Regions from separate parts of the Phosphitispora fastidiosa genome, predicted to be linked through region 1. Evidence: riboswitches for the same ligand, from Rfam matches in the RefSeq annotation. Region 1 holds a riboswitch; the other holds the start of a gene.
What was found. A riboswitch is a leader RNA that binds a small molecule or an ion and turns the genes downstream of it on or off. The one in region 1 is predicted to bind S-adenosylmethionine.

Region 1 (11,485 bases):
AGCAGTCCTTCAGAAAGAACGAGAACCGGGGAACGAAATCCCATGGTAAACGCCCTGGCAAAAATGTCCCGGGTAACAATGACCCTGGGAACTTTCATTTCTGCTTTAAGACAGAGTATTTTCAGTGCCGCAAACAGTTGGGGCCGGTCTGCATCTGATGCATACCCATATTTCTTTACATAACTGCGTGACGCATAAATACTGAGAATAATTCTGGCAGCAGCAAAAATCACCGACGCGAAAAATAACGGGGTTAGGATAACAGCCAGGATATTCCCTGCAAAACAGAGCCAGCTATCGATCTGCCCGATGCTGTGGCCGTATACGGCACACCTGTCAAGCCGGAGCGGTCCCCTGAATACATAGGCAGCAACCGGAACAACCAGGGGGATACCGAAGAGTACCGCCCTCGACCGGGTGTCCTTAAACAGCGGCAGCCGCAGCAAAAGCAGTACTGCCAAATAACCTGCCAGGGTCCCAAACAATACATAAAGGATAAAGGGGTGTACATAGCTCTTAACCAGCATAGTGTAAAACATACTAACCATCCCCCTTTGTCCTAAGCTCCTTTATACGTTTCTCTAATTCGTCTAATCTGCCAGGGTTCCCTTCAGTCAACCTGTCTACCATGTGGGAAAGAGCCGGCTCAGCAAAATCCTCCATCAGCCCGTCAAGGACTTCACCGGCAACCATGCTGGCAAACTGCGCCTCTGACACAGCAGGGCTGTAAACAAAGGCATTGCCTTTTGGTTCTTTGTTCAAGAGCTTCTTGTCGGCAAGGCGGCTCATAATGGTCATTACCGTAGTATAAGCAAGTTCCCTGGTTAAAAACAAATGTTCATGAACCTCCCTGACCGTAGCCTTTTCCTTTTGCCACATAATCTTCATAACTTCAGCCTCCAGGTCGCCAAGCACCTTTTTCAGCCCCAGCTTATGCGGCTTGAAGTCAGAAATAAACTTTGACAGAAACATCCTGCACTCGCTCCCTTCGCAAAACACGTTATACGCGTGTTTTATCCTTCTATGAACAATATAATTATTGCTGGGAATTACTACTACTACTACTATTAGTACTTAATTAATTCTACTATCTCCCGCTACTATGGTCAATAGTATTATTCTGGTTTCTAAGTCGGTATATGGCCTTTTCAGACGATTTCATTAAGATTAAAGGGAGTTTCCTGATAGACGAAATAATTTATCCAGTTGGCAAACAAAAGATTGGCATGCCCCCTCCAGTTTACCACGGGCGCTTTTGCCGGATCATTCCCGGGAAAATAATTGTTCGGCAGGCCAATCTCCAGTCCCTTACCGATATCCCGTTCATACTCTGCCTTAAGGGTCAGTGGTTCATACTCAGAGTGTCCGGTAACAAATACGTGCCTGCCGTCCTCTGAGGCTGCCAGGTAGACCCCCGCCTCGTCAGACTCGGCAAGGATTTCCAGGCCGGAAACTTTTGCAATGTCTTCACGGCGATTTTCCGTATGCCTTGAATGAGGAGCATAAAAGATATCATCAAAGCCCTTCAGAAGCTTATGATTTTTCTGGTTCACCGTATGGGGGAAAACGCCAAAAATCTTTTCCTGCAGTCTGTGCTTGGATACCCTGAAATGGTGATAAAGTCCGGCCTGAGCGCCCCAGCACAGGTAAAGCACCGCGTAAACATTCCTGAGTGACCAATCCATGATTTTCTTCAGTTCCTCCCAATAGGCTACCTCAGAGAATTCGAGCTGCTCAACAGGAGCCCCGGTAATAATCATCCCGTCAAATTTGGCATACCTTATTTCATCAAACGTCTTATAAAATGCAACCAGGTGGTCTCTCGGGGTGTTTCGGGACATATAGGTGCCGGGGTGCAGGAATACCACCTCCAGCTGCAGCGGGGTATTCCCCAGCAGCCTAAGGATTTGTGTTTCTGTGACAATCTTGGCAGGCATCAGGTTCAGGAGCAGGATTCTTAAAGGCCGGATGTCCTGATGAAAAGCCCTGGTCTCATCCATGACAAAAATATTTTCCCCGGCCAGTATTTTGGCCGCCGGAAGGTTATCCGGGATTTTTATCGGCATTTCAGACCACCTCCAGGGCCTTGTCAATATCTGCAATAATGTCCCCGATATTCTCCAGCCCCACCGAAAGCCGGATAAAGTCAGGGGTCACCCCAGACGCCTGCTGTTCCTCAGGACTAAGCTGACGATGGGTGGTTGATGCCGGGTGGATGACAAGAGATTTGGCATCCCCGACATTGGCCAGATGTGAAAGCAGTTCCAGGTTTTCGATGAACTTTCTGCCCTCTTCCAGACCGCCCTTAACGCCAAAACCTACAATTGCCCCATATAGCTCTTTTCTGTGGTATTTCCTGGCCAGGTCATGAGCAGGGTCTTCTTCCAGTCCGGGATATTTTACCCAGCCAACCTTAGGATGCCGGGAAAGATACCTGGCCACCTCAATAGCATTTTGACTGTGGCGCTCCATCCTCAGATGAAGCGTCTCCAGTCCCTGGAGCAACAGAAACGCATTAAACGGACTCAGGGCAGGCCCTATATCCCTTAAAAGCTGGACCCGAACCTTGGTAATATATGCGGCTTTTCCTACAGCTGCCACAAAATTAATTCCGTGATATGTGGGGTCAGGCGTGGTGAACTGGGGGTATTTCCCGCCCTCCCAGTTGAAGTTTCCCGAATCCACGATGATGCCCCCTAAAGATGTGCCATGTCCGCCGATAAACTTGGTAGCAGAGTGAATAATAATGTCTGCCCCATGGGCGGCAGGATTCACCAGATAAGGTGATGGCAATGTATTGTCAATAACCAGCGGCACCCCACGTTCATGGGCAATGGCAGCTACATTTTCAATATCAAGGGTATCCAGTTTGGGATTTCCAATTGTTTCAGCATATACAGCCTTTGTCCTGGAGGTAATGGCTTTACGGAAATTTTCCGGATCAGCCGGGTCCACAAAAACAACCTTTATCCCCATCGTTTTGAAAGTATGGCAGAACAGGTTGTATGTCCCTCCATAAAGGCTGGCAGATGAAACGATTTCATCTCCTGCATGGGCCAGGGCAAGCAGCGCCAGCGTTATAGCTGCCTGTCCCGACGCTGTGGCCAGACCCCCAACCCCTCCTTCAAGAGCGGCGACCCTCTGCTCCAACACATCTGTGGTGGGATTCATCATCCTTGTATAGATATTACCCGGTTCTTCAAGGTCGAAAAGCCGCGCTGCATGAGCAGTATCTTCAAAAACATAAGAACTTGTTTGGTAAATGGGAACCGCCCTGGAGCCCGTAGCGGGGTCAGGCCGCTGCCCTCCATGAAGCGCCAGGGTTTCCGGTTTAAGTTTTTCATTTGCTTTCACATCAACATTCCTCCTAATTAATTCATGCCGTTTTTAGCCAAGTCAAAGCGAAAATAAGGGGCCATACTAAGGTATTTTTCTCCTGAATCAGGCAAAATCGTAACAACCCGTTTGCCCGGTCCGAGTTCCCTGGCCACCCGGGCAGCGGCATAAACAGCGGCTCCTGAAGAGTAACCTGCCAAGACTCCTTCTGCCCTGGCAAGGGCCATAGAAGTCATCACAGCATCATATTCGGTCACCGTAATAACTTCATCTAAAACAGCAAGATTCAGCGTTTCCGGGACAAATCCGGCGCCAATCCCATGTATCCTGTGGCTGCCGGGTTTGCCTCCGGAAAGGACCGCACACTCGGCAGGTTCAACACCGATCACCCGGACACCGGGTATCTCCTGTTTAAGGACTTCCCCAACCCCGGTGATGGTTCCTCCGGTCCCGATTCCAGCAACAAAGGCATCTATTTTTCCCTCCATCTGACTGAGGATTTCCCTGCCGGTTGTCCTCCGATGGACCTCAGGATTGGAAGGGTTCTGAAACTGTCTCGGCATGTAGTAGTGAGGATTTTGGCTGAGAATTTCCTCAGCCTTATTTACAGCGCCCGTCATCCCTTCATCTTCCGGTGTGGCAACTACCTCTGCCCCATACATGCGGAGTACGGTCCTGTATTCCTTGCCAATCGATTCCGGCATCACCAGGATCAACCGGTAGCCCCTGGATGCGGCTACAATAGCCAGACCAATGCCCGTGTTGCCACTGGTGGCCTCAACGATAACACTGCCTGATCTGATGCTGCCATTCTTTTCTGCCTCTTCTACCATTTGCAGGGCTATCCGGTCCTTGATACTGCCGCCGGGGTTATACATTTCCATTTTGGCCATGACCGCAGCCGCTCCATCAGGAATAGTTTTTCTAAACCTGTAGAGCGGGGTGTTCCCAATGAGGCAGGTAACGTCTGCAGCATCATTTTTCGAATCTTTACCCACCATTTACATTGCCTCCGTTCTTTTCCGTATACTGTACTAGTTTGACTCCATCATCAATGTTAAATTCCCTCAGGCCGTTTTTTAAATAAAATTGGGACCGTCCCAAGGCAGAGAGGAGGCAGCCTTTGGGACAATCCCATAATCCTCTCTTATCTTTCAGAAAACTCCTGCAGGAATTGGCACATTTCCAAAAATCCCTCCCAGGGATTCGGCTGTTGCCGGGCATCATTGGGCCTGTCCCTCCGCCGCTCTTGATAAGATTTCTATTATTATATTTTTATACATACTATCATGCGTAGTAGATTTTGTCAACCAAAAACAGTCATTTTTATAAGGTTAAACGTTTGCAAACAGCGCTGTGGAAAGGTATCGTTCGCCGGTATCGGGAAAAACTATGACGACTCTTTTACCCTTGTTTTCCGGGCGACTGCCAACTTTAAGCCCAGCGTAAAGGGCCGCACCGCTTGATATCCCCACCAGCATTCCTTCGCCGGAGGCTGCTTTTCTGGCTAAATCCATGGCATCGTCATCTGTAACAGTGATGATTTCATCAATAACCTCCCTGTTTAACACTCCTGGCACAAAACCGGCCCCGATACCCTGAATTTTATGGGGTCCTGGAGCGCCGCCGGACAGCACGGGAGAATTTGCAGGTTCAACTGCAATTATCTGTACCTCGGGATTCAGTTCCTTAAGTTTTTGACCAACTCCGGTAACTGTCCCCCCTGTACCAACCCCAGCGACAAGTATATCAATATTTCCATCAGTGTCTTCCCAGATTTCCCTGGCAGTTGTACTGCTGTGGATTTCAGGATTGGCCGGGTTCTCAAATTGCTGTGGCACAAAGGAATCCGGGTATTCTCCTGATAATTCGAGGGCTTTGCTGACGGCACCCTTCATACCCTCCGCCCCCGGAGTTAACACAAGCTCTGCGCCATATGCCTTGAGCAGGCTCCTTCTTTCCACACTCATGGTATCCGGCATGGTCAATATCAGTTTGTACCCTCTGGCAGCAGCAATGATTGCCAGCCCAATTCCGGTGTTCCCGCTGGTTGGTTCGATAATTACGGTATTACTGCCAATTCTGCCTTCCCGTTCCGCCTGGACGACCATATTAAGACTGATACGATCCTTGACACTTCCACCCGGATTGAAGGATTCCAGCTTAACCAGAATATCGGCCCCGGTGTCATTCAGTTTTTGCAGCCTCACCAATGGTGTGCTCCCAACCAGTTCGGTGATGCTTTCATGAATCTTACCCATTTTTTAACCCCCCGTTTTTTTATACAGAGCCCTTATTTCAGGGCTTGTTTTATTTAGCTTGCAACATTAGCAAATAGCAGATTTCACGTGAAAGACAGCGTAATAAGCGTACCACCCCCTAATCTTAACCCTCATTACAGGCTCAGTTTTTTTTGCCATCTGCTACTATACTTCGTAGTAGAACTTTGTTTACAACTACTATACTGCATCGCATTTAGTTTGTCTACCTTTATTGTGCGGCATAGTAGGGCTTCACATACACATATCACTAGAAAAATGGAGGTATAACACTGTCTGTCCTGGCGGTCTGGATTGCTTCTGCAGTGGTTGGCTCTGCCCCACCGGAGCCCGCTCCTCTTGCAGAACAGCGCGGCGGCCCCAGATTGTCTCTCTGGACCTGACTACGAGCAGCTACAGCCCGAATAATATCACCATGAAAAAGGGTATTCCGGTAGAGGTGAGAACAAATTCCTCAGCAGATGCCGGCTGTGTCAGCGGACTTATGATACCTGACTTTGACATTAACAAGGCTTTGGATGTGGGGCAGGATTCCTTTACTTTTGTTCCTGATAAGGCAGGCACCTTTGAATTTACCTGCGAGATGAGAATGTCATCCAGCACACTGACCGTCATCTAGTGAGGAGAAATCCAATTGAAAACCCGATAAGAACATAAGTGAAAACCTCCCAGTTTTAAAATGGGAGGTTTTCTGGTTAGCCTTTGGTCCTGAAGGTATCACACTTGGTTTCATCTGAATTGTTTGACTGGGGAACCTTGTTGTGGTCCACCTGGATCATCGGAGCACCACACTTGATATTGCTGTTATACTCACACTCGGTAACTGAGCACTTGATATCAGGCAAATTTTTCACCTCCTTCAACCAAAGTGAAAATTATAGGTTATGCAAAATTATTATTTCCCCGGATTATAGAAGATAATTCATTAAAATTACAAACAAAAGCTTTCTTGACAATGTTCTTTTAATATTTACTATGCATCGTAGTAAGGTTTCACACCTTCTTCACATTCTTATCACTGTCCGGTCAAAATTACTTTATATAATATGGGCGGTTATGGGGGCAGCAGCCCTGCTTATGCTATATAGAAAAAAATCCGGTACGGTTACCAGGCAATAAGCCCGATAACCGTACCGGCTTTTACATATGAAACGCAGACATGCAGGGGAAGCTAAATATTAAGCTGTTCTCCGTTTAACAAGTTCTACGTCAAGGTTAACGCTCTTACTGAGAGTCAGTCCTACAGGGGATGTGGCTGTAACCCTTTGATGAAGTTCCTCAAGTTTGTCCAGGCCAACTGAACTCTTCAGAAATACCTTTGCTCTCACGCTGGTATATCCGGGAAGTACATCTGACGGCAGCCCGAAAAATCCCGGCAGGTCGATGTCACCTTCAAGTTCAACTTCAATCTTTTGCAGTTCTATCCCCATCATAGCTGCATTCAACGAATAACCAACCACCAGGCAGCTTCCCAGGGCAGACAGGATCATTTCCACAGGATTAGGCGCCTCATCGGTGCCCCCAAGGTCAATGGGTTCGTCAATCAGTACCTTGAAACCGCGAATTTCCGATTCCGACTTGGTACCACCCTTCCAAACTGTCCTAGCCCGCCACATGGTTTTGCCAAATTCGGGATTATCCCTGACAGTTTCAATAATTTTCTGGCCAACCTCAAGATTAATACCATTAATTTCTGGCATAGTCTCCTCCTCCTCCTATCTGTTTTGCCTGGCATTCTCCTACTGCTATTTGTAGTATCACTATTATACAGCCTTGCACCCCAGAAATCAATATTAACTTCAACAAATCAGCAATTTTTCTGAGTAATACCCATTCCCCGGGTTACGCTCTTCGCCTCATTTTGAATATAATCACACCAATTGCAGCAAGAGCAATTACAATACTTGATACCTGGGCGGCCTTGAGCCCTTCAGTCATCAACAGGCTGTCACCCCTCCAGAATTCCAGGGTGAACCTGAGAGCTGAGTAAAGCACAAAGTACATCAGGGCGATAAAACCGTTAAAGGGTCTACGGCTAAATAACAACAGCAGCAGCGCCATAATTGCCAGATCCCCCGCACCCTCCAGCAGTTCTGCCGGCACCAGTGGAGCACCACCGTAAGCGCTGTATGCGGGAGTGCCCGGGCGGTATGCCACACCCCACCCCGACTGTGCCGGGATGCCGTAAGCATCACCGTTTAAAAAACACCCGATTCTGCCAATTGCCTGTCCTGCTATCAACCCTGGAGCCAGGATATCTGCAAAATGCCAAAAGTTAAGGTTATTTCTCCTGATAAACCATAGTGTAAACAGTAGTCCACCGGCAACAGCGCCTTGTATTGACAGACCGCCGCTCCAGAACTTCAAGGCCTCCAGGGGCGCTCCGGCAAAGTTTTCCCAGGAGAATATAACTTCCCATATCCTGGCGCCCAGGAAGCCTGAGATAACAGCATATAGCACATAATCAAATACCAGATTGCCATCTTGACCCTCTCTACGGGCCAATCTGAACGCTATAAATGTTCCCAGGATTATTCCGAGGGAAACCATCACTCCCCAGGCACGCACCTCTATACTTCCTATATGAAATAAAATCGGATACAAAACCATCACTCCATTCTTTAGAATACCGTACTGTCCCATTACAAGCATGTAGTTTTGCATTCTATTACTACTTTACGTAGTATATTATAACACAGATTTTGTATCGTTTCCAATATGTTAAGACTGGAAAGAAAGGACTTAACCTGCGAAATATTCGTTGATTTTCTCATACTTGTCACTTAATTCCTGTACAGGCACCTCACAAAAACTTACCGACACCCTGGTGAAGTGGACATCTTCGCTGTATTCCGCCCGGGAACCGTCCTTCTGATGCCAGTCTGAGAATTCAGAACCCGGCAGCGGGTTATAGATACTCCAACTGCAGCATCCAGGTCCAGGATCTTGGCAAGACTAAACGTCATTTCGATGTCTTCCATGGTTTCTCCAGGGCTCCGCCTTCATCAGCTGTATTTCTTCTTGATTAGGGGAATGATTGCCGGCATAGTGATAATCATAGCCAGGATAAATACCCATATGGTTTCGCCAAATCTGGCAATCATATCATATCTCCCCCCGCAAGCAGGTCTACACAGTACCGGTCTTCTTCGACCATTTTGGCTATCCCGCGGACCTGCCCTTCAATTGTCTTCGAGCACACCTCTATCCCCCCACCGGGGTGGGCGGTTTTTATCTTTGGCCGTACTTGTTAACAAAGACTTTGTCTAACATTAATTCGGCTTCCGTATGCGGTTCCCGCTTTTCATCCGGGTATCCAACAGCTATTACAGAGGCAACTTTATAATTCTCGGGTATGTCCAGCAGTTCCCTGACATACTGCTCTGATGTCCGGTTCGCATCATGCTTTCTTTTCCTGATTTGAATCCAGCAGGACCCCAACCCCATATTTTCGGCTGCCAACTGGATCATAATAGCTGCAATCGAAGTATCCTCTACCCAGACATCACTTTTGGTGTCATCTGCGATTACAACTATCGCCAGTGGAGCCCCGTTTAAAAAGCTGGAACCGTGTTCCTTGGCGGCGGACAGTTTCAGGAGAATTTCCTTGTCTGCAACCACAATAAACTCCCAGGGGTTAGTTCGTCTGGACGAGGGTGCCAAAAGCGCTGCCCGTACCAGCTCATCAATTTTCTCCTGTTCAACAATATCGGGCTTAAATTTCCGAATGCTCCTTCTCTTCATTAGCAATTCCAGCATACAAAACACTCCTTCCAGTTTTCCCTATACATTTATTTAGATTCCGGCAATATCCCATGGGGTTATCATGCCCAGAAGTTCCTCTTCCTGCCTGCCGTTTTCCGTGATATACACCACTGCCAGGCGCCGGTGGCCCTCCAGTTCACAGCGAAACATTTCCTCCACATCACCTACCAGGGTGTCCCTGTCAATAAATATAAAGTGTTCCCCTTTATGCTTCTCCATTGGAATGTAATCTATAAAATCCTTTATTATGGCGTGATGTTCAATAAATATTCTGTTCTCGGCTATATATGAAAATACCGTGTTTTCACTGAACACCCCAATCATTTTATCATTTTCCAGCACCGGAACATGGGTATACCTGTTACTGTTCATTGTTCTCATTAACATAATTGCATTGGCATTTAGGGTAGTTGTGTAAATATCTTTCCTCTTTATAGCTATAGATAGGGCTTTGGGAGGATTAAAGCACTCATCAATAATTTGTTCATACATGCCAACAACAAATTCATGAGGCTCAGCTATAGGGTCGGCTTGATCAGGATACCTGTTATGAACAATGGCATTCCTTAACCTTGCCAGGGATTTCAGTTCACTCTCATGCCTCCGGAACAGGATGTCCTTTCTGGCCATCTCATTAATCATTCTGGTGTGGCTGAATCCGTCATCCCGGCCCAGCCTCTCTTTCATGAAACTATCCAGCTTGTTATATAAAGCAAGGAACTTAGTTGAGCGGGATTTATCTGTGGTCGTCTCCTCCATTGGCCTGCCTCCTGTCATATAGTGAAAAATTTTTCCTTTTACTGATAGCAATAATATTGACCTGTGATATTGGCCTATGAAATACTTCAACCAATTCGAGCAGATTCCTTCCAGATGTTTCGATGGAAGATTTTGGAGAGAGACGATGCCAAAAAAAACAATTCCGGGAAAAAGACAATACCGGGAATTCCCCGGTATCGATTGTTTAATATTTTTCGTGTCCTGTTTAACCTAAACAGGCTTAAGTATTAACTTCAGGTTTTACAATTATGGTCTTTATAATAATTACATTTTTCCAGCCTGCACCCATGGGGGTGTCTGGCAACGTGGCTGCATATAATTGCATCATCCGGAAGCGGCAGGTTTACATCCAAGTATTGTTTTGCCAACCCAACTGCCTCAAACAGTGATGTCCTGACAAAGTTCTTACAGCAGCAGGGGCCGGTTTGACCGGCAATTGCATTCACTATCCTGCCGACAACCTTCATGGTGACAGCCGTCTCCCTGTCTTTGGGACAAGCAGCTCCCAGAATGACGCTGAAACAGGCTCCAACTGCCGGGGCAATCCCACAAACACCTGTCAGGCCGCAGTATCCGCCTACTGCCTGCTTTCTGGTACGGACCAACACCTCATCTATCTGGTCATCTGCGACATTTACCGTACCTTCATTTTTGATTGCAGACATTAAAGCCCCGGCAGCAATCCAGGCATTTTCACACCCCAGCATGGGTACTTCATCAGAATATCCCATGAGTGTCTCTGATGTCTCAAAAGGATTGGCTGAGTCCGTATTCACCACATAGTCCCTGATAGTTCTGTAAACCTCTTTACCGTGGCAGGCATCACATATATAATGACCGTCAGGGCAGCTAATATTGGTAAAATCGATAGTGCCACAACGAAGACAGGTACAGTATCTGCCTTTTTCAAAATAATCCAACTCACTGCCACAGACCTGACAGTTCTCGGTATTCACCCCATCGGGCTCCCTTTGATGCTGACCAGCACCATTTCCCGGCCCTCAACAGCTGCTAACATCGGGGACCGGCATCAGTTTTCTGGCTGCTTCATTCATTGCTAACACCCCGGTTTTATAATAATAGTTAACATTCCTATGATAGCCGGAAATAACTCTGTTTAAACACTTTATCTACCTTACCTGCCTTTAAATACCGGTTTCCTCTTTTCCAGAAAAGCCGTTGTCCCCTCGATGGCATCCTCTGTATTCTGCAGGCTCACGAGCACAGATTTGGCAAAATCATAACCCTCCATCCCCCTGTTGACGGCTTTCTTCACTGCCTTAATAGCCAGGGGCGGCATCTGCTTTATCTCATCAGCCAGTTCC
Region 2 (11,485 bases), on a different contig from region 1:
GCTGAAGAGGTTTCCGCTTCCACAGAGCAGTTGACGGCTTCAATCGAAGAGATTTCAGCAGCGTCAGATAACCTTGCCGGAATGGCTGAGGAACTCCGGGAAGTAGTAGCCAGGTTCAGACTGTAAAGACCTTGTGACCTGGTTTGGCCCTGCGGAAAATCAAGTGGTTATTTATCGCCTGGTTTACGGCTTCAAGGCTGTCCTTGTACTTCATATATACACTAAAACAGCGGTCGACATATTCCTCAAAGGGTTTCAGGGAACTTGCCAGGGCGCAGTAAGTATCCATTCCCCGCTCAGTAAGTTTGAGGGGTTCCTTGGCAAGCATTTTCCCTATCAGCAGTTCTTCAATAATTGACTGGAGAGTAGGACTGTAAGCCCCTTTTTTGCCCCGGACAAAGTCATAGAACCCGATATTATGGTGTTCCAGGGATTCGGCAGAGGCCAGGAAAAGAAAATTATGCAGCACTCTCAGGGAATGTATTTCAAATTGAGTTATCAGGCGCATGGCCAGGATGTGCTGGGCTGTAAAACTAAACATATTGGTATTCTCCTTTATGCTTTAATTCTATAATAACCGGGCCCATGTTGAAAGTATTAAATAAAAATAGATTGACAATAAGACCAAAAGTTGTTACGATAGTTTCAGTTATATTATTAACAATTGTATACAAAGTACTCTTATCCAGAGAGGTGGAGGGACTGGCCCAATGAAACCCGGCAACCATTTCACATTATTGTGAGAAAGGTGCCAATTCCTGCAGAAGAGTTTTCTTCTGGCAGATAAGAGGGGGATATATGCTTTTTTGTGTAAAAACCTCTCCTATGCCGGAAGAGGTTTTTTTATTTTGCTGCCGGCAGAAATGCCAGGCATAAGTGGGGAGGATGTACACGTGGGTGTGAAGAAAACCTATGCGGAGATTAACGAAAAAATCAAATCAGGAAAAGTTGTTGTGGTAACGGCAGAGGAAATTATCGGCATGGTTGCCGAAAAAGGGGTGGAAGCCGTTGCCAGGGAAGTTGATGTTGTGACAACGGGTACTTTTGGACCGATGTGCTCATCAGGAGCGTTTTTTAACTTCGGACACTCCAAACCCAGGATTAAAATGCACCGGGTCTGGATGAACGGTATTCCGGCTTATACCGGTGTTGCCGCAGTTGATGCCTACCTGGGCGTGAACGAGCTGCCGGACCATGACCCCCTTAATTCGAATCATCCCGGTGATTTCAGATATGGCGGGGGGCATGTAATTGAAGACCTGCTGGCAGGAAAAGCAATCAAATTTGAAGCAACCGGATATGGTACGGATTGTTATCCGCGCCGCAAGATAGAGACATATTTAACACTTGATGATATTAACGAAGCTTTTCTGTTTAACCCGCGCAATGCCTATCAGAATTATAACATTGCTATAAATGTTTCTGAGAAAACAATTTACACCTATATGGGTACTCTTAAACCACGGATGGGTAATGCCCATTATTGCAGTGCCGGCCAGTTGAGCCCGCTGCTTAATGACCCGTATTATAAGACAATTGGTATTGGAACCAGGATATTTCTGGGCGGCGGTATTGGGTATGTGTCCTGGAATGGCACTCAGCACAGCCCGTGTGGAGCCAGGGGTGAAAACGGGGTTCCCATGGGAGGTTCGGGAACAATGGCTGTTGTGGGTGACCTGAAGCAGATGAAGCCTGAATGGCTGAGAGGCACCAGCTTCAGGGGCTATGGTTCCACCATGACGGTGGGTATAGGAATCCCGATCCCGATACTTAATGAAGAAATGGTAAGGTATGTTTCTGTTAAAGATGAGGACATATATGCTCCTGTAGTTGACTATAGTTATGACTATCCCAACTGTACAGGCAAAACCCTGGCTTCTGTATCTTATGCCCAGTTAAAATCAGGAGTTATTGAGGTGAACGGCAAAGAGGTGACCACAGCCCCTCTGTCAAGTTATGTGAAGGCTAAGGAAATTGCTGAAACATTGAAACAATGGATTGTCAAAGGGGACTTTTTGTTGGGCGAACCCGTTCAGACACTGCCTTCAGCAGATTCGGGAATTACGGGTAAAAGCCTTATAGAAAAGTCTGCCCCCTAAATTTGAATCTGAAAGGAGTAATAATATGTCTCCAAAGAAAATTGTTCTCAAATTTCCTTCAGGAATAGTGGAAAAACCTCTGATATATCACCTGGTCAAGGATTATGACCTGATGGTAAATATTCTTAAAGCAAACGTAAATCCCAGCAAAGAGGGTTCTATGGTCATGGAACTGAGCGGGGATTCACCCAACTATGACAAGGGGCTGGATTTCCTGCGCCGTCAGGGGGTTATTGTAGATCACCTCAGTGAGGGTATTGTCAGGAATATCGACAAGTGCACTCACTGCGGGGCCTGTACCAGTATCTGCCCTTCGGGAGCCCTGTATATTTCCCGGCCTTCCATGGAAGTAATATTTGATGACGAAAAGTGTGTTATCTGCGGGGTTTGCTTAAAAACCTGCCCGGTTAAAGCCCTGGAGCCAAGTGTAAATGGCAGTAACGGAAAACAGTAAACAGGAGCCAAACATATGTATGTGAACAGGGACTACAGGAATACTCTGACAAATCAGGATCTGAAAAGCTTCCGGGTTACGGTAAAGGAGACTGACCTGTATATCAGTGTAGATGAGCCAAGTTATGGTTCCCAATTGGAAAAGAAGACAGAAAACCTGGTTCTGGCATTACGATATGACCTGGAAGAATATATAGCTGCAGACCCGGTGTTTAAAACAACTCTCAGGCCCCATGCGCTTGCGCCGGGGGCCCCTTTGCTTGCCAGGGCCATGGCGGATGCAGCCCGGGTGGCGGGTGTCGGGCCGATGTCTGCCGTAGCCGGCGCCTTTGCTGAGGCTGTGGGCAGGGAACTGCTCAAAACCTGCAGTGAGGTAATCGTGGAAAACGGCGGCGATATTTTCATGGCAGCTGCCCGAAAAAGGCTGGTGGCCGTTTTTGCCGGAAAATCTCCTTTTACCGGTCGTCTTGCCATTGAAATATCACCTGAGAAGACTCCCTTGGGAATCTGTACTTCATCCGGGACAGTGGGGCCATCTCTAAGCATGGGCGCTGCAGATGCGGTTATTGTTATTTCAGCATCAGCCCCTCTGGCAGATGCTGCTGCTTCAGCGGCCGGGAATGCAGTCAAAGATAAAAAGGAAGTCAAAAAGGGTGTTGAAGCTGCCCGCAAAATCCCCGGAGTCCTGGGAGCCGTGGCCATCAAGGATGACAAAATGGCGGCCTGGGGTGATGTTGATATTGTACCTCTCAATTCCCCCGGGCAGAATCCCGGGTGATTGTTGACACATCTGATTGACGGTGCTAAAATTATAACGTTATATTCGAGGGGAGGTATTTGATTATGTCAGGCCATTCCAAATGGGCTAATATAAAACATAGAAAGGGCAGGCAGGATGCCAAAAAGGCCAAGATATATACCAAAATTGGCAAGGAAATTGTTATCGCAGTCAAGCAGGGCGGCAGTGACCCTGATGTCAATGCCCGCCTGAAGATGGCTATCCAGAAGGCCAGGGCCAACAATATGCCGATGGATAATATTACCAGAAATATTCAGAAGGCTTCCGGAGAATTGGAAGGCGTCAATTACGAGGAATTTCCCTATGAAGGCTATGGTCCCGGCGGCGCTGCTGTTATGCTCGACATAATGACAGACAACCGGAACAGGACAGCCGGCGAGGTCAGGCATCTGTTTTCCAAGTATGGCGGTAACCTGGGCGAATCGGGATGTGTAGCCTGGATGTTTGACAAAAAGGGACTCATTATGATTGATAAAGAGGATTTGAAAGCTGACCCGGATGATGTAATGATGACAGCTCTGGAGGCAGGAGCGGAGGACATGAAAGATGAAGGTGACAGTATTGAGGTCACCTGTGCACCGGAAGAATTCGAGGCCGTTGAGACTGCTTTGCGTGAGGCCGGTTTTCCTGTCACTGTGGCGGAAATAACCATGGTCCCGCAGACCACAGTGGCTCTTGAGGGCAGTGAGGCCGAAAAGATGCTGAAGCTTATGGATGCCCTTGAGGACCATGACGATGTGCAGAATGTGTATTCCAATTTTGATATTGATGATGAAATGATGGAATAACCATAAAAATTTAATATGCATGTATAAACCCTCCTTAAAATGGAAATAACTAGTAATTAATTAGACCCATTGAAAGGAGGGTTAACTATGTTTCGCAGAAAAAAAGAAAGCAAACTCATGTATGTTGGTATTGCCATAATTTTTTTGGCGTGTTTTGCTTCAGCATATGGCATTTACAGTAAAAACGGGACAATGTACCGACCGGGAACCACCGCTTCCGGAAACACCAAAGAAGTCAGGCCGGCAATAGGAAAAGACACCCTGATTTTTGAAGAGATCAGATATACCTGTGGGGACAGGGCCACTACCAGAATTCCGACAACTTCGGACCTGATAGGAATGGAGTTTGCCGCACTGGTTAGTGAATATCCGTCTGAAGAGGGATGGAGTATTGATGACACCAAGGAAAACACCCTCATCCTGGCCCGTAATGAAAACAGGGTTTGTCTTTACCACAGGGACTACCGGCATCTGGGCATCAGTGACGGATTTCTGGCGGTATATGAAGGGCCGCTGGGCTGTAATCACAAAGTCCTGCTGAGGGAAAATATCGGGGTGGAGAACCTGCCCCCGGAGCTGCAGAATGAACTGGTAATGGCTACTGCTTATGAAAACCAGACCCAGGATACCCAAGGATTACTAAAGTCATTATATGAATTTGAAACCGAAGAAAAGCTTAATTCGGCTCTGGAGAATTTCGACGAATTTAAACAATAGAGCTGACTGCCGGGCGGTTAATGGTTGAAAAATGACCATTAACCGTTTTTAGTTTACATATTTTAGAATGAGGGGCCCAGGCAGGATAAGTTCAGGTGAATGTCGAAATGTTTCGGAATGGAAAGGGGCTGAAGTATCAATGCTGGTTCTGGGAATAGACCCCGGTTCTGCAATTACAGGTTACGGAATCGTGAAACAGACCGGAAACAGGCTGGAGGCCGTGGATTACGGTTGTATCCGGACTTCTCCCGACCTGTCGCTGGAATTAAGGCTGCAAAAGATATATAAAGGGATAAAAGAGCTTATAGATACATACAGCCCGGAACATTTTGCGATAGAGGAGCTTTTTTTCAATAAAAATGTCCGCACTGCCCTGACGGTGGGTCACGCCAGGGGTGTGATCATGCTTGCGGGAGCGGACGGCGGCCTTCCGGCTCATGAATATACGCCTTTGCAGGTGAAACAGGCGGTGGTAGGTTTCGGCCGGGCAGAGAAAATTCAGGTTCAGCATATGGTGAAAACCATTTTGAACCTGCCGGACATTCCCAGGCCTGATGATGTCGCTGATGCTTTGGCTGTGGCCATTTGTCACACCCATTACTATAAAATGGCTAAAATTATCGGAGGTAATAAATGATATCATTCTTAAGAGGAAGAGCGGTAAATACCGGAACAGACCATGTGGTCATTGATGTCGGCGGAATCGGGTACAAGGTCTTTGTCCCCACCACAGTTATCGGTAAGGCAGCTGACCCGCAGCAGGATATAACCCTGCATACATACCTCCATGTCAGGGAAGACGCGATGCAGTTATTCGGATTTATGGCAGAAAGTGACCGCGGTATATTTGAACTGCTTCTTCAGGTGTCCGGGATCGGGCCTAAGGTGGCTTTGGCGGTTTTATCGGCGACCACTGTGCCTGCATTGGTCCAGGCCGTTATCAATGAGCAGGTCAATGTGCTGACACAGATTCCGGGTGTGGGCAAAAAAATGGCGCAGCGGGTGATTGTCGAACTAAAGGATAAGTTCGCTAAAATAGACATTGGCGGTGAGAGCGGGCTAACAGAATTTGTTCCGGGCCCGGAGGATAATGCGGGAGATGCCCTGCAGGCCCTGGCCGCACTTGGGTATAACCCTGCTGAGGCTAAAAAGGCGTTGGCTAAAGTGGTGGCCGGCAATAAGGATCTGGCTCTGGAAGAAACCGTCAGGCTGGCTCTTAAGGAATTGGGGCGGTGAGACAGGAGTTAGGAGACAGGAGGCAGGAGTCAGGAGGCAGGGAAGCCAATTTTGTTGTGGAGGTTTAGATGGAGGAAGAACGTATTGTTTCATCAGGTGTCAAGGAAGAGGATATGGAAATAGAATATAGCCTGAGACCGCGCAGGTTATCAGAGTACATTGGACAGTCCAAAATAAAGGAGAACCTTTCTGTTTTTATAGAAGCTGCCCAGGGGCGGGGAGATTCCCTGGACCATGTGCTCCTGTTTGGACCGCCCGGTCTTGGCAAAACAACACTTGCCCATATTATTGCCAATGAGATGGGTGTCAGTGTCAGGATAACCTCAGGCCCGGCGATAGAGCGGCCCGGAGACCTGGCCGCCATACTTACCAACCTCTCCAATGGGGATGTGTTGTTTATTGATGAGATACACCGTTTAAACCGCAGTGTGGAAGAAGTGCTTTATCCGGCTATGGAAGATTATGCTTTGGATATAATAATAGGCAAGGGGCCCAGCGCCAGGTCCCTCAGGATAGATCTGCCCAGCTTTACCCTGATTGGGGCCACTACCCGGGCCGGTCTGTTGACATCGCCGTTAAGGGACCGTTTTGGTGTCATCAGCCGGTTGGAATTTTATGACACCACTGAACTGACTGAAATAGTGGTTAGAGCAGCCAGGATTCTTGGAGTGGAAATTGACAGTGAGGGGGCCGTGGAAGTTGCCACACGTTCCCGGGGGACCCCCAGGGTGGCCAACCGGCTGTTGAAGCGGGTCCGTGATTATGCCCAGGTCCGGGCAGATGGCCGGATTACCCTTGAGGTGGCCCGGCAGGCCCTGACCATGCTGGAGGTTGACCGGCTCGGGCTTGACAACACCGACCGCAGGCTCCTGTCGACAATGATCTGCAAATTCGGCGGCGGGCCGGTGGGGCTGGATACCCTCAGTGCGGCAACAGGAGAAGAGTCAGACACAATTGAGGATGTTTATGAACCTTACCTTTTGCAGCTTGGTTTTATTAACCGTACACCCAGGGGCAGAGTGGTTACTGTTGCGGCTTATGAGCATATGGGGATAGCCCCCGGTGACAAACCGGATCAGCAAAACCTGTGGAAATAGACAAAGGAGTTGGCTTATGGGAGAGTTTGGTTCCTTAGGGAAAATGATTATGTTGTTTGGCGTCATCCTGCTGGCGCTGGGGTTTTTAATTGCGTTTGGAGGCAAGATATTGCCTATTGGCAGGCTGCCGGGCGATATCTTTGTACGGAAAGGTAACTTTACCTTTTATTTTCCTTTGGTTACCAGTATAATCTTAAGCATAGTACTAACGATTTTGTTGAATATTTTGTTCAGAAAATAAATTTTTGACCCTTAGAAAACAATAACTGTTTTCGAACAATATTATTAATGGAGGAGGTGTAAACCGCCATGGGGTTTCTCTTCCAGAAAAGAACTTCACAAGGGGAAGCTGAAGACTGCGGAACGCTGGTCCTGGAGGTACAAAAGGGAAACGGCATGGCGCGGGAACGGCTGCTCCGAAGTTACACCCCTTTTATTCTAAAGACCGTATCAAAGGTAAGCGGACGATATGTCCGTATGGGAGAAGACGATGAGGTCAGTGTCGGTCTGATGGCTTTTAATGAAGCCATGGACTGTTTTGACACAACCAAAAACATTTCATTTATCAGCTTTGCTGAAACTGTTATTAAAAGAAGGCTGATAGATTACTTCAGAAAAGAATCGACTGTCAGCAAAAGGACAGTACCAATGTCCAGTTTCGAGCAGGCAGATGATGATAACGTCGAGGGTATCCATTATTATCTGGAAGCCAAACAGTCGATAGAAGAGCACCAGGCCCAAAATATTGCCGCTGACCGAAAAGAAGAAATAATTATTTTCACCAAAAAATTGGCGGATTTTGGCATTAGTTTTCAGGAATTGGTCCAGGTATCTCCTAAACATGAGGATGCCCGCATCAGAGCCATGGAAGTGGCCGGAATAATTGCAAATAATGCCGATTTGGCTGCACACCTGTTAAGCAAAAGAGAACTGCCCCTGAAGCAGTTGGAAAAATCAGTTGATATCAGCCGCAAAACATTGGAAAGACAGCGAAAGTATATTATCGCCATTACGCTGATTCTGATGAATGACTTTGAATATCTGAGAGAATATATTACAAAGGCTCTCTAAAGAGAATACATTGCCACAGCTCTCTAGAGGCAATACTAGGCAAAAGCTCGGGAAAGTCTGAAATCTACAAGGAAGGAGGGGACGATATGGAAAGGGTAACAGGGGTTGTCATGGAGACCGAAAGGAACCATGTGGTTTTAATTACCCCCAAAGGTGAGTTTAAACGTATCAGAGTTACCGGAAAATTACCTGGAATTGGCGAGGAAGTTCAAATTCCGGTAGCCCGGAAGCGTTTCTTTAATTTGCCCAGAGCCAGTTGGGCAGCGGTTGCTGCGGCTGTTATCCTGTTATTAACAGCAAGTCCCCTGCTGACTGTGATGAACCAGCCTCCGGAATTTGCCACCGCTTATGTATCTATTGATATTGGTCCAAGCATAGAGTTAACCAGAAGCAACCGGGAGAATGTTCTGGAAGCACATGCCTACAATTCCGAAGGCAGGGAAATTCTCGAAAGGCTTAACCTGAAGGGTATGAAAATTGATGAAGCAGTTACCTCCATTACCAGGGAGGCTGTGGAACTGGGTTACATCCAAAATGTTGACGGAAATTCGGTCCTGATAAGTGTTGCCCCTCTGCCTGATTCAGGGTTGGAAAAGGATGCTATCGAAAAAGCAGTTCTGGCATCTGCCAATAATGTCCTTACAGACAGTAAGATTAACAGTGAAGTCAAAACTATCAGTGTGCCTTCCGATATCAGGGAAAGTGCCCGGGTTAAAGGGATGTCTACCGGCAAGTATGCCCTTCTTATTGAGGCTGTCAATGAAGGCTTGACGGTTACTGAAGAAGAGATGAAACAAAATAGCATTGACGAAGTAATCTCACAGGCGGGCGGCCAGACGGAGATGATTATCGGAATGGCCCAGACTGAGGAACAGTTTGGAATCAAGGAGCAAAGATATATTGCCCTTGCCAGCGCCAAAAAAGGAAATGATGATACCCGTTCCGGTATTGGTGATATAAGGCCGTCGACCGGTAAAACAGATACAGGGTCTGATACGGAAAAAACCGATGGTAAGATAAGATATATTGATCCAATCAGAAGGAACGATACTCTGAAACCGGGCGTTGCAGTGACAACTGTTCCCGGCAGTCAGGGGGCAGGCAGTCAGCAGCCGGGGACACCGCAAAACGGCGCTGCTACACCGGCAGCCGGTCCGGTTGAAGATCCCAACAATGTTAATGAAAGTATTTATGAAAACACCAGGGATAATTACATGGGGCCTGAACTTCCCTGGGAAATTACCGGGACAGATGAACCGATGTACATCCTGCGCCCCAAATTTTAATCCAAAAAGTACAGGGCTGTCTCCACATAACGGAGGCAGCCTATTTATTTTCCCCCATAGCAGGAAACTGAGCTGATTTTGTCGAAATGCCTTAGTTATACTGCATTGGGGAGGGAATTCATACTTGGCGGATTTAAAGAGATTAACCGGAAAAATACATATATTATTAACTGCTGCGGTACTGATGGTATTGCTGCCGGCTGTATCTTCCCAGGCCCAGATTCCGGGTAAGGTCAGAGTGGGCATCATCACATCAAATACCGGGTCTGCGTACCGCAATGCGGCTTCAATCACATTTTCAGTCAAGGGAAACTACCAGATTGTTGACCTTGCCGCCATCCCGGGGGATGAAGTGATCGGAACACCGGCAGAAGGTGAGCAGTGGCAGGTTTATTACCTTCCCAGCGGGGTGCAGGTTTATAAAAATGGGGAGGCACAGAAAATAACCACAGGCGCTGTTATGGTCAGGGAAGTTACCCACAGCTCTGATAACAGGGTATTACTTTCAGGATACGCAAACCTGGAAGACGCCGGTACAAATCTTGGCAAATGGTATCGGGGTAATATGGAATTCCGCAACTCCGGCAGCGCTGTCACAGCGATCAATGACCTCCCCATGGATGAATACCTCTATGGTGTTGTGCCCCGGGAGATGAGTAATAGCTGGCCGCTGGAAGCATTAAAGGCACAGGCGATTGCGGCACGTACCTATACTGTGGCCAATTATAACAAGCGTATTGTGGAAGGGTTTAATGTTCTGGATACTCCCAGCGATCAGGCTTATGGCGGCTTTAACAGCGAGGGGGCCAATGCCGCCAAGGCTGTGAATGAGACTTCGGAGAAAATAATTGTATATAACGAAAGACCGATCAGCGCAGTTTATCACTCTACCAGCGGGGGTCATACTGAGGATAATGAAAATGTGTGGGGCACCGATCCTGTCCCTTACCTGAGGGGCAAACCTGACCCGTACAGCGCTGTTCACGGTTATGCCAACTGGACATTTACCGCTTCTCTGGATGAGGTCAGGAACCGGGTTATCCAGGCCGGACAGCAGATAGGTCCGATTAGCTCCTTTAAGCTGGACAAGTTTCCTTCCGGGCGGGTGGACTCTGTAATGATAACAGATATAAACGGTAATACTATTACCATGACCGGGACCCGTTTCGGGCAGATGTTTAACCCCAGTTTTTATACGTATATAAGCAGCTCCAATTTCATGAGCCGGTTTTTTGATGTTAGGACAGACCAGGTTACCAAACCCAGTTATTCTGTGTTAAACGGCTCGGGACAGCAGGCCTCGGTTGAGGGAACAAAGCTTTACGGGGTAAGCGAAGATGGCGCTGCTGCGATCCTTAATCAAACCAGTGCAGAATTTTATGCTGTTGATGCCAATAGTACTTCAGCCTACAATAAGTCGGCCACCGGGATGGTGGTGTTTGAAGGCCACGGCTGGGGCCATGGTGTTGGGATGTCCCAGTGGGGAGCCTATGAAATGGCTCAGCAGGGCAAGAATCACCTGGATATTTTGGCTTTTTATTATACGGGAGTGCAAGTTACTGACGATTATGATGGCTGATAAGCAGCCTGCTATAATGATTTGATAATTAGCTGCGCAAATGAATGCCGGTTTCCGGGAGTCAGCCGGAACCGGCATTATGTATCAGAACATTAGAAATGGCCTATTATAAAGGAGACAGAAGTGTGAAGCTATCCGAATTTGATTATTACCTTCCTGAGGAGTTGATTGCCCAGGAACCTGCCGAATCAAGGGATAAATCCAGGCTCCTGGTTTTGCACCGGGATACCGGCGCCATAGAACACAGGCGGTTTACTGACTGTATTGAGTATTTCAGACCGGGAGATGTATTGGTACTGAATAATACCCGGGTTATTCCCGCAAGACTGATAGGTGTCAAGGAAGGGACCGGGGCCAGGA

Region 2: another riboswitch for S-adenosylmethionine. It lies ahead of Ga0451573_RS13805 (homocysteine biosynthesis protein); the one in region 1 lies ahead of cysK (cysteine synthase A).

What each region holds. Positions count from the first base shown of each region.
Region 1 covers NZ_JAHHUL010000002.1:145,642-157,126, forward strand. The annotation lists gene Ga0451573_RS03075 (M56 family metallopeptidase) at 1-539, opposite strand, end outside; gene Ga0451573_RS03080 (BlaI/MecI/CopY family transcriptional regulator) at 541-972, opposite strand; gene metA (homoserine O-acetyltransferase MetA) at 1,149-2,066, opposite strand; gene Ga0451573_RS03090 (homocysteine synthase) at 2,068-3,354, opposite strand; gene cysK (cysteine synthase A) at 3,372-4,337, opposite strand; SAM riboswitch class I at 4,481-4,595, opposite strand; gene cysK (cysteine synthase A) at 4,671-5,597, opposite strand; gene Ga0451573_RS03105 (cupredoxin domain-containing protein) at 5,830-6,234, shown strand; gene Ga0451573_RS03110 (DUF1540 domain-containing protein) at 6,311-6,460, opposite strand; gene Ga0451573_RS03115 (OsmC family protein) at 6,794-7,315, opposite strand; gene lgt (prolipoprotein diacylglyceryl transferase) at 7,458-8,279, opposite strand; gene Ga0451573_RS03125 (hypothetical protein) at 8,429-8,596, opposite strand; gene Ga0451573_RS03130 (metal-sensing transcriptional repressor) at 8,716-8,817, opposite strand; gene Ga0451573_RS03135 (nitroreductase family protein) at 8,847-9,374, opposite strand; gene Ga0451573_RS03140 (CBS domain-containing protein) at 9,411-10,139, opposite strand; partial or broken gene Ga0451573_RS03145 (DUF5714 domain-containing protein) at 10,394-11,158, opposite strand; partial or broken gene Ga0451573_RS03150 (enoyl-CoA hydratase/isomerase family protein) at 11,296-11,485, opposite strand, start outside.
Region 2 covers NZ_JAHHUL010000016.1:5,173-16,657, forward strand. The annotation lists gene Ga0451573_RS13800 (hypothetical protein) at 116-541, opposite strand; SAM riboswitch class I at 679-790, shown strand; gene Ga0451573_RS13805 (homocysteine biosynthesis protein) at 894-2,099, shown strand; gene Ga0451573_RS13810 (NIL domain-containing protein) at 2,125-2,553, shown strand; gene Ga0451573_RS13815 (UPF0280 family protein) at 2,569-3,330, shown strand; gene Ga0451573_RS13820 (YebC/PmpR family DNA-binding transcriptional regulator) at 3,396-4,139, shown strand; gene Ga0451573_RS13825 (hypothetical protein) at 4,227-4,856, shown strand; gene ruvC (crossover junction endodeoxyribonuclease RuvC) at 4,996-5,493, shown strand; gene ruvA (Holliday junction branch migration protein RuvA) at 5,490-6,092, shown strand; gene ruvB (Holliday junction branch migration DNA helicase RuvB) at 6,161-7,189, shown strand; gene Ga0451573_RS13845 (DUF2905 domain-containing protein) at 7,206-7,430, shown strand; gene sigI (RNA polymerase sigma factor SigI) at 7,499-8,260, shown strand; gene Ga0451573_RS13855 (anti-sigma factor domain-containing protein) at 8,347-9,546, shown strand; gene Ga0451573_RS13860 (SpoIID/LytB domain-containing protein) at 9,671-11,125, shown strand; gene queA (tRNA preQ1(34) S-adenosylmethionine ribosyltransferase-isomerase QueA) at 11,251-11,485, shown strand, end outside.